DNA from 3 places in the Streptomyces sp. NPDC087420 genome. Region 3 is predicted to be linked to each of the others. Evidence: riboswitches for the same ligand, from Rfam matches in the RefSeq annotation. Region 3 holds a riboswitch; each other region holds the start of a gene.
The links. Region 3 has a riboswitch for cyclic di-AMP ahead of ACIO1C_RS26075 (peptidoglycan DD-metalloendopeptidase family protein). Riboswitches for the same ligand answer to the same signal wherever they lie in the genome.
Positions count from the first base shown of each region.

Region 1: linked by a shared signal. The riboswitch ahead of ACIO1C_RS03480 (M23 family metallopeptidase) and the one ahead of ACIO1C_RS26075 (peptidoglycan DD-metalloendopeptidase family protein) in region 3 are both predicted to bind cyclic di-AMP.
Region 2: linked by a shared signal. The riboswitch ahead of ACIO1C_RS20900 (transglycosylase family protein) and the one ahead of ACIO1C_RS26075 (peptidoglycan DD-metalloendopeptidase family protein) in region 3 are both predicted to bind cyclic di-AMP.

Region 1 is NZ_JBIUXU010000002.1:18,899-23,169, forward strand. Features, by position in the region: gene ACIO1C_RS03470 (PrsW family intramembrane metalloprotease) at 1-141, shown strand, start outside; gene ACIO1C_RS03475 (aldo/keto reductase) at 157-1,101, opposite strand; gene ACIO1C_RS03480 (M23 family metallopeptidase) at 1,202-2,260, opposite strand; cyclic di-AMP (ydaO/yuaA leader) riboswitch at 2,272-2,425, opposite strand; gene ACIO1C_RS03485 (PP2C family protein-serine/threonine phosphatase) at 2,719-3,855, opposite strand.
Region 2 is NZ_JBIUXU010000009.1:304,929-309,199, forward strand. Features, by position in the region: gene ACIO1C_RS20890 (cytochrome P450) at 1-1,031, shown strand, start outside; gene ACIO1C_RS20895 (transglycosylase family protein) at 1,213-2,208, shown strand; cyclic di-AMP (ydaO/yuaA leader) riboswitch at 2,508-2,701, shown strand; gene ACIO1C_RS20900 (transglycosylase family protein) at 2,706-3,386, shown strand; gene eno (phosphopyruvate hydratase) at 3,771-4,271, shown strand, end outside.
Region 3 is NZ_JBIUXU010000012.1:335,274-339,544, forward strand. Features, by position in the region: gene ACIO1C_RS26060 (helix-turn-helix domain-containing protein) at 1-478, shown strand, start outside; gene ACIO1C_RS26065 (DUF6126 family protein) at 526-648, shown strand; gene ACIO1C_RS26070 (tyrosine-protein phosphatase) at 670-1,482, opposite strand; cyclic di-AMP (ydaO/yuaA leader) riboswitch at 1,857-2,018, shown strand; gene ACIO1C_RS26075 (peptidoglycan DD-metalloendopeptidase family protein) at 2,023-2,937, shown strand; gene ACIO1C_RS26080 (SGNH/GDSL hydrolase family protein) at 3,097-3,930, shown strand; gene ACIO1C_RS26085 (STM4011 family radical SAM protein) at 3,920-4,271, opposite strand, start outside.

The sequences.
Region 1 (4,271 bases), on a different contig from region 3:
GAGCGGGAGTTGCTGCACCACCTGTGGCAGCGCAGGGGGATCGCCGGGCCCGCGCTCACGTACGCGGCGCGGGCCACGGGCCGGGTACGGGTGCCGCCGCCGTACATCGACTACGACGGCTACAACCCGTACCGCGACTGACAACTCCCCCACGTGCTACGCGGATGCGGCGGTCAGGTCCGCCAACTCCTCCGCCGTCAGCTCCAGTCCGGTCGACGCCAGCAGCACCGGCAGCTGCTCGACGGTCCGCGCGGACGCCAGGGGGGCCACCACGGTCGGCTGCGCCGCCAGCCACGCCAGCGCGACCGTGCCGACCTCGACGCCACGGGCCCCGGCGACCCGGTCCAGCGCGGCGAGCACGGCCTGGCCGCGCTCGGTCTCCAGGTGGGCGCCCGCCCCCGCCGCCCGCGGGCTGTCGACCGTGGTCCCGGGGCGGTACTTGCCGGTGAGGAAGCCCGCCGCGAGCGACGAGTACGGCACGGTGGACAGCCCGTGCTCGGCCACGAGGTCCTGGAGCGGGCCCTCGTAGGTGTCGCGGGAGACCAGGTTGTAGCGGGGCTGGAGGACCTCGTAGCGGGCCAGCCCCTCACTCTCGGAGAAGGCGAGCGAGGCGGCGAGCCGCTCGGTGCTGAGGTTGGACGCGGCTATCGCCCGGACCTTGCCGTCCTTCACCAGCTGGTCCAGCGCGGTGATGATCTCCTCGACCGGCACCTCGGGGTCGTCGAAGTGCGTGTAGTAGAGGTCGATGTAGTCCGTACGGAGCCGGCGCAGCGACTCCTCGACCCCGCCCTTGATGGTGGCCGCCCGCAGGCCCTTGTACTGGGGGTGGGCGCCGACCTTGGTCGCGACGACCACCTCGGAGCGGTTGCCGCGCGCGGCGATCCAGTTCCCGAGGACGGTCTCCGACTCACCGCCCTGGTGTCCCGGCGCCCAGGAGGAGTACGTGTCGGCGGTGTCCACGAAGTTGCCGCCCACGGCCGCGTACGCGTCCAGGACGGCGAAGGATTCGGCCTCGTCGGACGTCCAGCCGAAGACGTTGCCGCCGAGGGAGAGGGGGAAGACCCGGAGGTCGGAGGAGCCGAGGGTGCGGAGATCTGTCATGAACTGCCCCAACGACGCGGGGGCCGGGGGCTATTCCGGCCCGGGCTCGACAACGCCGGGGCCGGTGCTGTTCCGCCGCCCCCGGCGCGCGATCGATCCGCTACGGGTTGAGGCCCTTGCTCTGGAGCCAGCCCATCGGGTCGATGCCCGTGCCGCCCGGGGCGTGGACCTCCAGGTGCAGGTGCGGGCCCGTCACGTTGCCGGTCGCGCCGACGCGGCCGATGACCTCGCCCGTGGAGACCTTCTGGCCGGCGGTGACGGTCATCGAGGACTGGTGGCAGAACCACAGTTCCGTACCGTCGTCGAGCTCCAGCACCGTGCGGTAGCCGTACGAGCCGGACCAGCCGGCCGACTGGACCGTGCCGCTGTGGACCGCCTTGATCGGCGTGCCGGTCGGGGCCGCGAAGTCCAGCCCGGTGTGGTAGCCGGAGGACCACATGGAGCCGGCCTGGCCGAAGGTGGAGGTGATCGTGTACGAGACCACGGGGAGGGTGTAGCTCTCCGCGAGCTTGGCCAGGCGCTCCTTCTCGGCCTTGGCGGCCGCCTTGGCCTTGGCCTCGGCCTCCGCCTTGTCCTTCGCCGCCTGGATCTTCTTCTCGGCCTCGGTCTGGCGCTTCTCCGCGTCCGCCGCGGCCTTCTCGGCCGCCGCCGTCTGCTCGGCCGCCTTGGTCGTGGCGTCGGCCTCGGCCTGCTGCGCCTCGGCCTGCTGGAGGATGCGGGCGCGCAGCGCCTCGCCGGCGTCGGTGGCGCCCTGCTGGAAGTCCGCGGTGGTCATGCCCGCCGTGGTCAGCGGGTCGGTGGCGAGCGCGCTCGGCTTGGCCTCTTCCGTACCCAGCGAACCCACGCCCGGCAGCGACTTGGCGGCCGGAAGATTGTCCGTGATGGCATCGGGCAGGGATATGGAGACGGCGGGCTTGTCCTGCGCGGTGGCGATGCCGCCCGCACCGACGGCGGCGAGGACGCCGACGCCGAGGACCGTGGAACTGCGGGCCAGTCCGCGCTGCTTGGCGACGCGGTGCCTGCCTCGTACGGGGGGAAGCAGGGAGTCCTCGGTGGGATTCCACTCCCCCCAGGTCCGGTCCGCTTCGGTGCCGAACGTCGGCGGTTCGAAGGTTTCCGTTTCGAAGGGGGCTTCGAGGGCAGGCTTGTTGGACGCCACTGGGGCGCGCTCCTTTCCTTCCTTCTCGCCTACCGGGTTAGCTGACGGGTTCGGAGCAGGAAGGTCTCCTACGGGTGCTCTCGCGGCACAAGGCAGCAAGAAGCCCCCGATTCACCCCAATTGGTGGTTCCCCGGTTCCCTTGCGGGATTCGGCGCGTGCGGCACGGCGCCGTCCTTACGACGGCTGGGACGACCGCGCTGCGTTATCGAACGTTAATAGAGACATGGGCTTTATTCCAAGCTGTTCCGGATGATCGTTAACGAATTCGCAACGGACGTAACGGGACACATCGAGGCGCAAGCGGGCGAGTTGATCGTCTTCGGTGGCCACTCGGGGGGTCAGAGGTTTCTGACGGGTGGTCAGGCGTTGTGCGGAGCGGTACGCGGCGATCACGGAGCGTGCGGAACGGGTGGTGGGGCGTCGGACGGTGGGCATCGGGCATCGGGCATCGGGCGCCCTAGGGCACGACCGGCATCGTCCTGCGCCGTTCCGGCTGCCCCTGGACGGGCCGGCTGACCGCCAGCAGCGCCATGTCGTCCGTGTTGCCGCCGCCCGTGTGCACGCGTACGTCCCCGATGAGCGCGTCCAGCATCTCGTCGGGCCCCGGGAAGATCCGCCCGGACAGCCGTTCACGCGCGTCGTAGAAGACGCCCTTCGCGTTGCGCGCCTCGGACAGGCCGTCCGTGTAGAAGAGCAGGGTCGCCCCCGGCGGGAACGGCTCCGCGTCCGCGCGGTCCGGCCACGCGCCCAGCTCGCTCATCCCGAGCGGCAGCGCGTGGTCACCGGGTGCCAGCATCACCACCACGCCGTCCGCGTGGGTCAGCAGCGGCTCGGGGTGGCCGCGGTTGACCAGCCGTACCACCGCCTCGTCGTTCGGGATCTCGGCGAGCACGGCCGTGGTAAAGCCCTCGAAGACGTCGATCCCGTCCCGCCGCGTGCCCTCGCGCGTGAGGGCACGCTCCAGCCGCTGCGCGACCCCCTCCAGCGAACTCTCCTGCTCGGCGGCCTCCCGGAACGCCCCGATGACCACCGCCACCGCCTCGACCGCCTCCAGGCCCTTCCCCCGTACGTCCCCGACCACCAGACGCACCCCGTACGGCGTGTCCTGTACGGCGAACAGGTCCCCGCCGATGAACGCCCCCTCCTGCGCCGCCTCGTACCGCGCGGCGATGTGCAGTCCGCCGATCCGGTCGGCGGGTCTGGGCAGCACGGCGCGCTGGGCCGTCTCGGCGATGATCCGGGCGGACGCGAGGCGCTCGCCGCTCAGGCGCACGACCCGGTTGATGCCGAGCGCGAGGACGGAGACGGTGAGGACCGTCAGCAGTTCGGTGATGGCGTCGGCGCTCCCGACCGTGCCGTCGAGGAGGCGCAGGACCAGTTCGGTGCAGAGGGCGGCGACGCCGGTGAGCAGGGTGCCCAGGGGGGTGAAGAACGGAGCGGCGACCAGGGGGGCGGAGCAGAAGAAGGGCGAGGCGGTGAAGCGGGTGGGGGTCGCGGAGTCGAAGATCACTCCGACGACGATCACCAGCGCGGGCAGGTAGCGGACGACCCTGCGTCCGATACGGCCGGGCTCCGCGCCCACGCCCCGGTCGATGAAGCCGCCGTCCGGGATCCGGCCGCCACCGACCGCGACCGGGGTGCTGCCGGTACCGCCGGAGGGGTCGAAGCCGCCTTCGAAGCGGGTACCGAAGCCGGTGGCGGGGCCGGGCGGCCGGGGCGTACCGGCGGCGGGGCGCGTACCACCCGAGCCGGAGCCCGCTTCACCGGCGCCCTTCCCCGGCCTTCTCAGCCCCGGCTTCCTCAGCTTCCCCACCTGTGGTCTCCTGCCCGGTCCGGCTTCGGCTGCGGACGGTACCGCGCTCACCTCAGGCTGGTCGCCGCCGCGCCGGGCGGCGAGTCGCCATCGACCGAGTGGGCTACGGACCGATCGCTCCACCACTGCCCCTTCACCGTACGCGGCGGCCCGCGCGAAGGCGCCACCGCACGGGCGGAGGCCGGGAGCGACACCTG
Region 2 (4,271 bases), on a different contig from region 3:
CGCACGCCAAGGGGAGGACGGGGATCCCGGGGGAGCGCAACGCCGAGCTGATGACCCATCTGCTGAACATCGACCCGCCGGACCACACCCGGCTGCGGCGGCTCGTGTCCAAGGCCTTCACCCCCCGGCGCGTGGCTCAATTCGCGCCACGCGTGCAGGAGCTGACGGACCGTCTCATCGACGGCTTCGCGGCGAAGGGCGAGGCGGACCTCATCCACGACTTCGCCTTCCCTCTCCCCATCTACGCGATCTGCGACCTGCTCGGGGTGCCGCGCGAGGACCAGGACGACTTCCGCGACTGGGCCGGGATGATGATCCGCCACGGCGGCGGCCCGCGCGGCGGCGTCGCGCGGTCGGTCAAGAAGATGCGGAGCTATCTCGCCGAACTCATCCACCGTAAGAGGGAGAACCCGGGCGACGACCTGATCTCCGACCTGATCCGGTCGAGCGACCACGGCGAGCACCTCACCGAGAACGAGGCCGCCGCGATGGCCTTCATCCTTCTCTTCGCCGGGTTCGAGACGACCGTCAACCTCATCGGGAACGGCATGTACGCGCTGCTGCGCCACCCGGGGCAGCGCGCGCTGCTCCAGGCCTCGCTCGACGCGGGGGAGAGCGGCCTGCTGGCGACCGGCGTCGAGGAACTGCTGCGCTACGACGGGCCGGTGGAACTGGCGACGTGGCGGTATGCCACCGAGCCGCTGACGCTCGGCGGGCAGGCGGTCGCGACCGGCGATCCCGTCCTGGTGGTCCTCGCGGCGGCCGACCGGGACCCCGCGCGGTTCGAGGATCCGGACCGGCTGGATCTCGCACGGCGTGACAATCAGCATCTCGGTTACGGACACGGCATCCACTACTGCGTCGGCGCGCCGCTCGCCCGGCTGGAAGGACAGGCCGCGCTCGGCACGCTGCTGACGCGCCTGCCCGATGTGCGACTTGCGGGAGATCCAGCCGATTTGCGGTGGCGGGGAGGGCTCATCATGCGTGGATTGCGCACACTTCCGGTGCAGTTCACGCCTTTGCCCAGCTGACCAGCAGCCCTGAAATAACTGACGGTCCGTCAGGAATGTGACTTTCACGTGATCTCCCCTGCATCGACTTGTGACAAGCGTTCGAGTCCGGCTACGTTCACCGACAGCTCAGCAGCCACACGCTGTAGTCGATTTCACGTGTGACGCTCCCTGCGTCGTACGGCACACGGAAGGCAACCGCATGTCCGCGAACGGCCGACACCGTCGCCCCCGCCAGGCGCCCGCCCTCATCGTCGCGGCGGGGGTGACCGGCTCCGCGATCGCCATTCCTCTGCTCGGCGCCACCTCCGCGAGCGCGGCGGACGCCTCCACCTGGGACCGCGTCGCCGACTGCGAGAGCGGGGGCGCGTGGAGCGCGGACCTCGGCAACCGTTACTACGGCGGACTCCAGATCGCCCAGGAGACCTGGGACGACTTCGGCGGCGGCGACTACGCGACCCGCCCCGACCTCGCCAGCCGCTCGCAGCAGATAGCGGTCGCCGAGAAGATCCTCGACGCCCAGGGCCCGTCGGCCTGGGCCAGCTGCGCGCCCGTCGCGGGACTCCTGAAGAACACCGAGGAGCCCCAGGTGGACCCCGGAGCGGCTCCCGGGGCAACCGAGGAGTCCGCGACCCCGGAGGCGTCCACGGAGCCCGGCAGCGCGGCGGACACGGATCGGGCGGAAGGCTCCGACACCACCCCGACCACTCCCGACAGCACCCCCTCCGCACGTGCGAAGAGCGCGGGCGACGAGCGGGGCGGCAGCGGCGACGGTACGGACACCGGCGCCACGGACGCGGGCACGCCCAGCCCTTCCCGCTCCGCCACCCCCTCCTCCGGAGCCACCACGGACACCGTCAAGGGCAAGCACCGCGGCGGCGCGGCCCCCGAGGCCCCGGCGGCCTCCCCCGGCGCGACCGGCGCCACGCCGGACAACTCGGGCGAAGAGCGCGAAAGCGGCCGTCACGCCTCCCGAGGTGACGGGGTGACACGTGACGCGGAGGGTGTGACGACCGGCGTCGCCGGCACCCCCGACGGCGAGTACGTCGTACGCGCCGGTGACTGCCTGTGGCGTATCGCGGACGAGAACGGGGTCGAGGGCGGCTGGTCCGCCCTCTATGAGGCGAACAAGGACGTGCTCGGCTCCGACCCCGATCTCATCCTGCCTGGCCAGACCGTTGATCTCGGCGTGAAGTAGGAGCAGTTGACGGTCCGCCCCCGGTCCGCCTCCGGGGGCGGTTGGAGACCCTATGTCCACTTCTGCGCAAGTGAGACAAGGGTCTCTTTGTCTCAACAGAGGACCTTTGGCCCCCAGGTGGCACGTTTTCGGCCCTCACCTGCGAAAACACAGACGGAACACAGGGGAGTTCGGGCGATTTTTCCCGGATCGGGCTCTTTGAACATCGGGTGGACCTGTGTCTACGGTCTGAACCGCTCGCACCGCGGGCCTCGTCGACCGTCACGCCGAATCCTGCCGTCGGTCGGGGGGAGTAATCGTCGCGTCAAGCGCCGAAGGCAGGAGCGGGGGACCCAAAGGTTAGGTGCCGGCCCCGGCCGTCGAGAGACGGCCGACGACCGGCTCGGGGTGAAGCCGCGTACAGCGAGGCCGGAAGGCCCCGTTGGCACGCGGCCGGGCAACTCACTTGGCCCGAACCCGACAGCTGACCTCGCAGGCGTCGGTGAGGAGATAGCTTCATGCTGCGTTCCAAGGCCAAGCACCGCCGTCCGTCCAAGGCCGTCCGTTACGCCACGCTCGCCGGGGTGACCGGTGCCGCCGTCGCGGTCCCGCTGCTCGGCGCCACGTCCGCCTCCGCCGCCACCACCGCCGAGTGGGACCAGGTCGCCGCGTGCGAGTCCGGCGGCAACTGGTCCATCAACACCGGCAACGGCTTCTACGGCGGGCTCCAGTTCACCCCGTCCACCTGGGCCGCGTACGGCGGCACCGCCTACGCCGCCCGCGCCGACCAGGCCTCCAAGTCCCAGCAGATAGCCGTCGCCGAGAAGGTCCTCGCGGGCCAGGGCAAGGGCGCGTGGCCGAGCTGTGGTGTGGGCCTCTCCGGCGCCTCGAACGACTCCGCCCCGGCCGCCCCGTCGCAGCCGGCCGAGCAGCCCGCCGCGCAGCCGCAGCAGTCCGCGCCGCAGCAGTCCGCGCCGTCGACGCGCAGCGCCGAGCAGCCGGCCTCGCGCGGTACGAGCCGTCCCACCACGATCAAGAAGGGTGACGGCGAGTACAAGGTCAAGTCCGGCGACACCCTGTCGAAGATCGCCGCCGGTCACCACGTCAAGGGTGGCTGGAAGAAGCTGTTCGACCTGAACAAGGACATCGTCACGGACGCGGACGTGATCTTCCCGGGCCAGCAGCTCCACCTGAGCTGAGCCCGGTCGCACGGTGAGCTGACCCGCTCACCCCCCGGGGCCGTCCGTCCCCCTCCGCGGCCCCACCCCGGTCCACCCCGGCTCCGCGCGTTCTTCCCCCGTACGCGCGCGGGCCGGGGTTTCCCCGTTCCGGCCGCACGACCGAGGCACGCGCCCGGCCGCACGACCCAGCCACGCGCCCAGCCGCACGACCCAGCCACGTGCCCGGCCGCACGACCGGCCGGAACGGCCCGCCCCACGCCCGTTCGCCCCCATGTCATCAGGATGACGTCTTCATTTCGTCCCAGCGGGCGGGCACCGGCCTGCCGACGGCCCGGGGCCGGTTAGGCTCGTGTCGCGCGGCCGAGCGGCCCCGCACCCAAAGCGTCACATCCCATGAAGGAGATGCTCGTGCCGTCCATCGACGTCGTCGTAGCCCGGGAAATCCTCGACTCCCGAGGCAACCCCACGGTCGAGGTCGAGGTCGGCCTCGACGACGGCAGCACCGGCCGTGCTGCTGTCCCCTCCGGTGCCTCCACCGGTGCGTTCGAGGCCCTTGAACTCCGCGACGGTGACCCCAACCGTTACCAGGGCAAGGGTGTCGAGAAGGCCGTCCTCGCCGTCATCGAGCAGATCGGCCCGGAGCTGGTCGGGTACGACGCCACCGAGCAGCGCCTCATCGACCAGGCGATGTTCGACCTGGACGCCACCCCGGACAAGTCGTCGCTCGGCGCCAACGCCATCCTCGGCGTCTCCCTCGCCGTCGCGCACGCCGCCTCCGAGGCCTCCGACCTGCCGCTCTTCCGCTACCTCGGCGGCCCGAACGCGCACCTGCTGCCCGTTCCGATGATGAACATCCTGAACGGCGGCTCGCACGCCGACTCGAACGTGGACATCCAGGAGTTC
Region 3 (4,271 bases):
GGCGGGTCTGTCACCCGCCCACCTCTCCCGGCTGGAGACCGGCCGGCGCCAGCCCTCGCTGCCGATGCTGCTGGCCCTGGCCCGCATCTACGGCACGACCGTCGCCGACCTGCTCGGCGAGGCGCCCGCCGAGCGCGATCCGGTCATCCGCGCCGGACGTCAGGAGCCGGTCGAGGCCGACGGCTGGACGTACCACCGCGCGGGCGGCTCGGGCCGGGCCATGCAGCCGCTGCGGGTCGTGGTGCCGTACGGGGCGCAGGGCGACCTCGTCCGCGTACACCCCGGGGAGGAGTGGCTCTACGTCCTCGGCGGGCGGCTGCGGCTCGGCCTCGGGGACGCGACGCACATCCTCGGGCCCGGGGACAGCGCGCACTTCGACTCGCTCACCCCCCACCGGCTCGCCGCCGCGGACGCCGGCGGGACCGAGCTGCTGTTCGTCCACACCCTGCTCCAGAGCCCCGCCGCCGATCTCCACTGACGGCTCCGCCGGTCTTCACCGACGGCCTTCGAGAAAGGTTCGACACCATGCCGGAGAACAAGAAGAACCGCACCCTGCCCCGGGGGCTCGTCATCCGCCTCTTCGCCTACCTGATCGCGGGCCACCTCTTCGCGGGCTTCCTCTACCTGCTGTTCAGCGTCGGCTCCTAGGGCAGCCTTCCGGGGTGCGTCCTAGGACGCGTCCAGCAGGCCCTCGCGCAGCCGTTCGCGGGTCTCCGGGGTGAGGCCGAGGCCCTCGGAGAGGTAGCGGTCGGTGGAGCCCCAGGTGGTCGTGATCGTGTCGAAGGCCGCTTCGAGGTACGCGGCGCGCGCGTCGAAGAGCGGGCCCAGCAGCTCCATCACCTCCGCGGACATCCCGGCGGGTGAGGTGTCGCTGCGGCGGACCTTGTAGCGGCGGCTCGGCTCGTTCGACTTGAGGTAGTCCTCCTCGATCGCGTCCCGCTCCACACCGACCGCGAGCAGCGACACCGCGACCGACAGGCCGGCGCGGTCCTTGCCCGCCGCGCAGTGCATGAGCGCGGGGACGTTGTTGTCGGCGAGGGCGTGCAGGACCCTGCTGTGCTCGGCGGTGCGGTCCCTGATGATCGTGCGGTACGAACCGATCATCCGGGCCACCGCCTTCCCGTCCGCGAGCAGCGACCGCAGCTGGCCGAGGTCGCCGTCCCGGACCATCCGCCAGAACTCGGCGCCGTCCGCCGGGTCCGTGAGCGGGATGTTCACGTTCCGTACGCCGGGCAGCTCGATGTCCTCCCCGTCGAGGCGCACGTCGGCCGCGTTGCGGAAGTCGAAGACCGTGTGCAGGCCCAGTGACGCGAGGTGAGCGGCGTCCGCCGGGGTGGCCCCCGCGAGGTGCCCGCTGCGGTAGAGCCGCCCGTACCGCACCTTCCTGCCGTCCGTGGTCGGCAGCCCGCCCACGTCGCGGAAGTTGCGTACCCCTGTCAGCTCCGGCTCGACCGGTGGCACGTGCGGCAGATTCTGGGTCACGGGCTGCTCCTCCGTGTCTGCCGTCGGCGCGGCTCGCCGACGATGTCGACTGAGACCCTACGACATGGGCGCCCGGGTAATTGGTGACATCTGTCCGTATTGAGGCATTACGCATAACCTGCCCCGATCGAGGGGGAGATGGCCCTCGACCCGTGAGCAGGATCATATCCGTGACGGTGCGTGGTGGTCACGGAAAACGGAATTGCGTCGTCAGAAGGAAAGCGAAGATCGCATATCCACGCAGGGTGACCGGAAAGGCCGGAAGATATCGGAGCGTGCACGAATGAGAGGAACCAGCGGCTTGTACCGGCCGTCCGCGTCGGTTTACGTTCACCCTCAATCCGAGCGGAACGCCTAATCCTGCCGCCGCCCGGAATTCGTACCCACCCACCATCCACGCGTGGCAGGAGCGGGGGACCCAGGTAGTACGCCGTTCCGTTTCCGCGGACGGCTTGGGGTGAAGTCGCGCGGCAACCGCGACCGGGCATCTCCAGCCCGAACCCGACAGCTCACCTCGTAGGCGCCGGAGAGGAATTCGCCATGCCCGCCAAGGGTAAGCACCGCCGTCCCAAGAGCAACCCGATCACCCGCGGATTTGTCCTGGCCGGAACGGGCGGAGCCGCAGTCGTGCTTCCGCTCATCGGCGCCACCGGGGCGCACGCCGCACCGGCCGCCGCCGCCGGATCCGTCACCGCGTCCGCCGCGTCCGCCGTCCACGCCGCTCCCGCGTCCGTGACGCGGGCCGCCGCCGCGAAGACCGCCGCGACCTACCGCGTGGTCTCCGGCGACTCCCTGTCGAAGATCGCCAAGAAGAAGAAGATCGCGGGCGGCTGGAAGAAGCTGTACGCGGACAACAAGCGCGTCATCGGCTCCGACCCGTCGCTGATCCACCCCGGCCAGAAGCTGACCCTCGGCGCCAAGGCCCCCGCGGCCGACCGCGCCAAGGCCCCCACCACGGCCTCCCGCTCCGCCGAGCGCACCGCGCCCAAGAAGGCCGCGCCGGTGAAGAAGGCCGCCCCGGCGGCCGAGACGGCCGTGAAGAAGGCCTCCGCCTTCACACTGCCGGTCTCCGGCATCGCCATCGGCACGCCGTACCACGCCTCGGGCAGCAACTGGTCGAGCGGCTACCACACCGGCGTGGACTTCCTGGCGCCCTCGGGCACCGTGGTGAAGGCCGTCGGCGCGGGCACCGTCGTGAGCGCCGGTGACGGCGGCTCGTACGGCAACCAGGTCGTCATCCGGCACGCGGACGGGATGTACTCGCAGTACGCCCACCTGTCCTCGATCGCCGTCTCCGCCGGACAGTCCGTCAGCGAGGGCCAGCAGCTGGGGCTCTCCGGCGCCACCGGCAACGTGACGGGACCGCACCTGCACTTCGAGATCCGTACCGGCCCCGACTACGGCTCGGACGTCGACCCGCTGGCCTTCCTGCGCCAGCAGGGCGTCGTCATCTGATCCCCTCCGGGCTCTCTTCGGCCCCGCTCCGGTGATTCCTTTTCACCGGAGCGGGGCTATTCCCGTTTGGGCCAAACTTGACCGATGGCATATCTCACCCTGCGTCAATCTCTTGTTACGGTCGCGTAGGTCACATCCCCGGGTGAATGATGTGCTGCTGTGGCAGACGATTCGAGAACGAGAAGACGTGGCACATTCGGGTCGTACGCAGCGCTCGGTGACAGTTTCACGGAGGGCGTGGGCGATCCGGGGCCTGACGGGACGTATGTGGGCTGGGCGGACCGGCTCGCCGTTCTGCTCGCCGACCAACTCCCCGTTCCCGGCGAGCCGGGAAAGGCCGCGGACACCGTCCACGGCGATTTCCGGTACGCGAATCTCGCGATACGGGGCCGGCTGCTCGACCACATCGTCGAGGAACAGATCCCGCGGGCCCGTGAACTCGCCCCGGACCTGGTGACCTTCTGCGCGGGCGGCAACGACATCATCCGGCCGGGCTCCGACCCCGACGACGTGGCCGAGCGCTTCGAGCGGGCCGTCGCCGACCTGTCCGGCGCGGTCGGAACGGTCATGGTGACGACCGGCTTCGACCCCAGGAACGTACCCGTGCTGCGGCATCTGCGCGGCAAGATCGCCACCTACACCGCGCACGTCCGGTCCATCGCCGACCGGTACGACTGCCCGGTCCTCGACCTGTGGTCGCTCAAGTCCGTCCAGGACCGGCGGGCCTGGGGCAGCGACCGCCTCCACCTGTCGCCCGAGGGCCACACCCGGGTCGCGCTGCGCGCCGGGCAGGTGCTCGGCCTCGACGTGCCCGCCGACCCGGACCAGCCGTGGCCGCCGCAGGTGCCGCGCGGCACGTTCGAGGTGCGGCGCGACGACATCCACTGGGCCAGGGAGCACCTGGTGCCCTGGATCGGCCGGCGGCTGCGCGGCGAGTCCTCCGGTGATCACGTGGCGGCCAAACGTCCCGACCTGCTGCCGCTCAAGTGCTGATGCGCCCCGCGAGGGACGGGGATATGGACAGGGACACCGGTACGGGGCCGGCCTGCGCGGCGGGCCCGGCCGGGACGCGCTCCAGCACCCCGCCCGCGAACACGTCGTACAACGGCAGCGTCTCCAGGTGCACATAGCCGATGTGGCAGTCGCACACGGCCAGCGGACAGCCCCGGGGACCGAGGGCCGCGCGGTACGAACCGTCGTACAGGTTGCCCAGCTCGGCGCGGACGAAGTGGCAGCGCCGTACCGTACCGTCGCCGTCCACGGAGATGACCGACTCGCCCGTGCGGCAGGGCAGCCCGGCCGAGCGGTGCGGATGGCGGCTGTACGGGAACAGC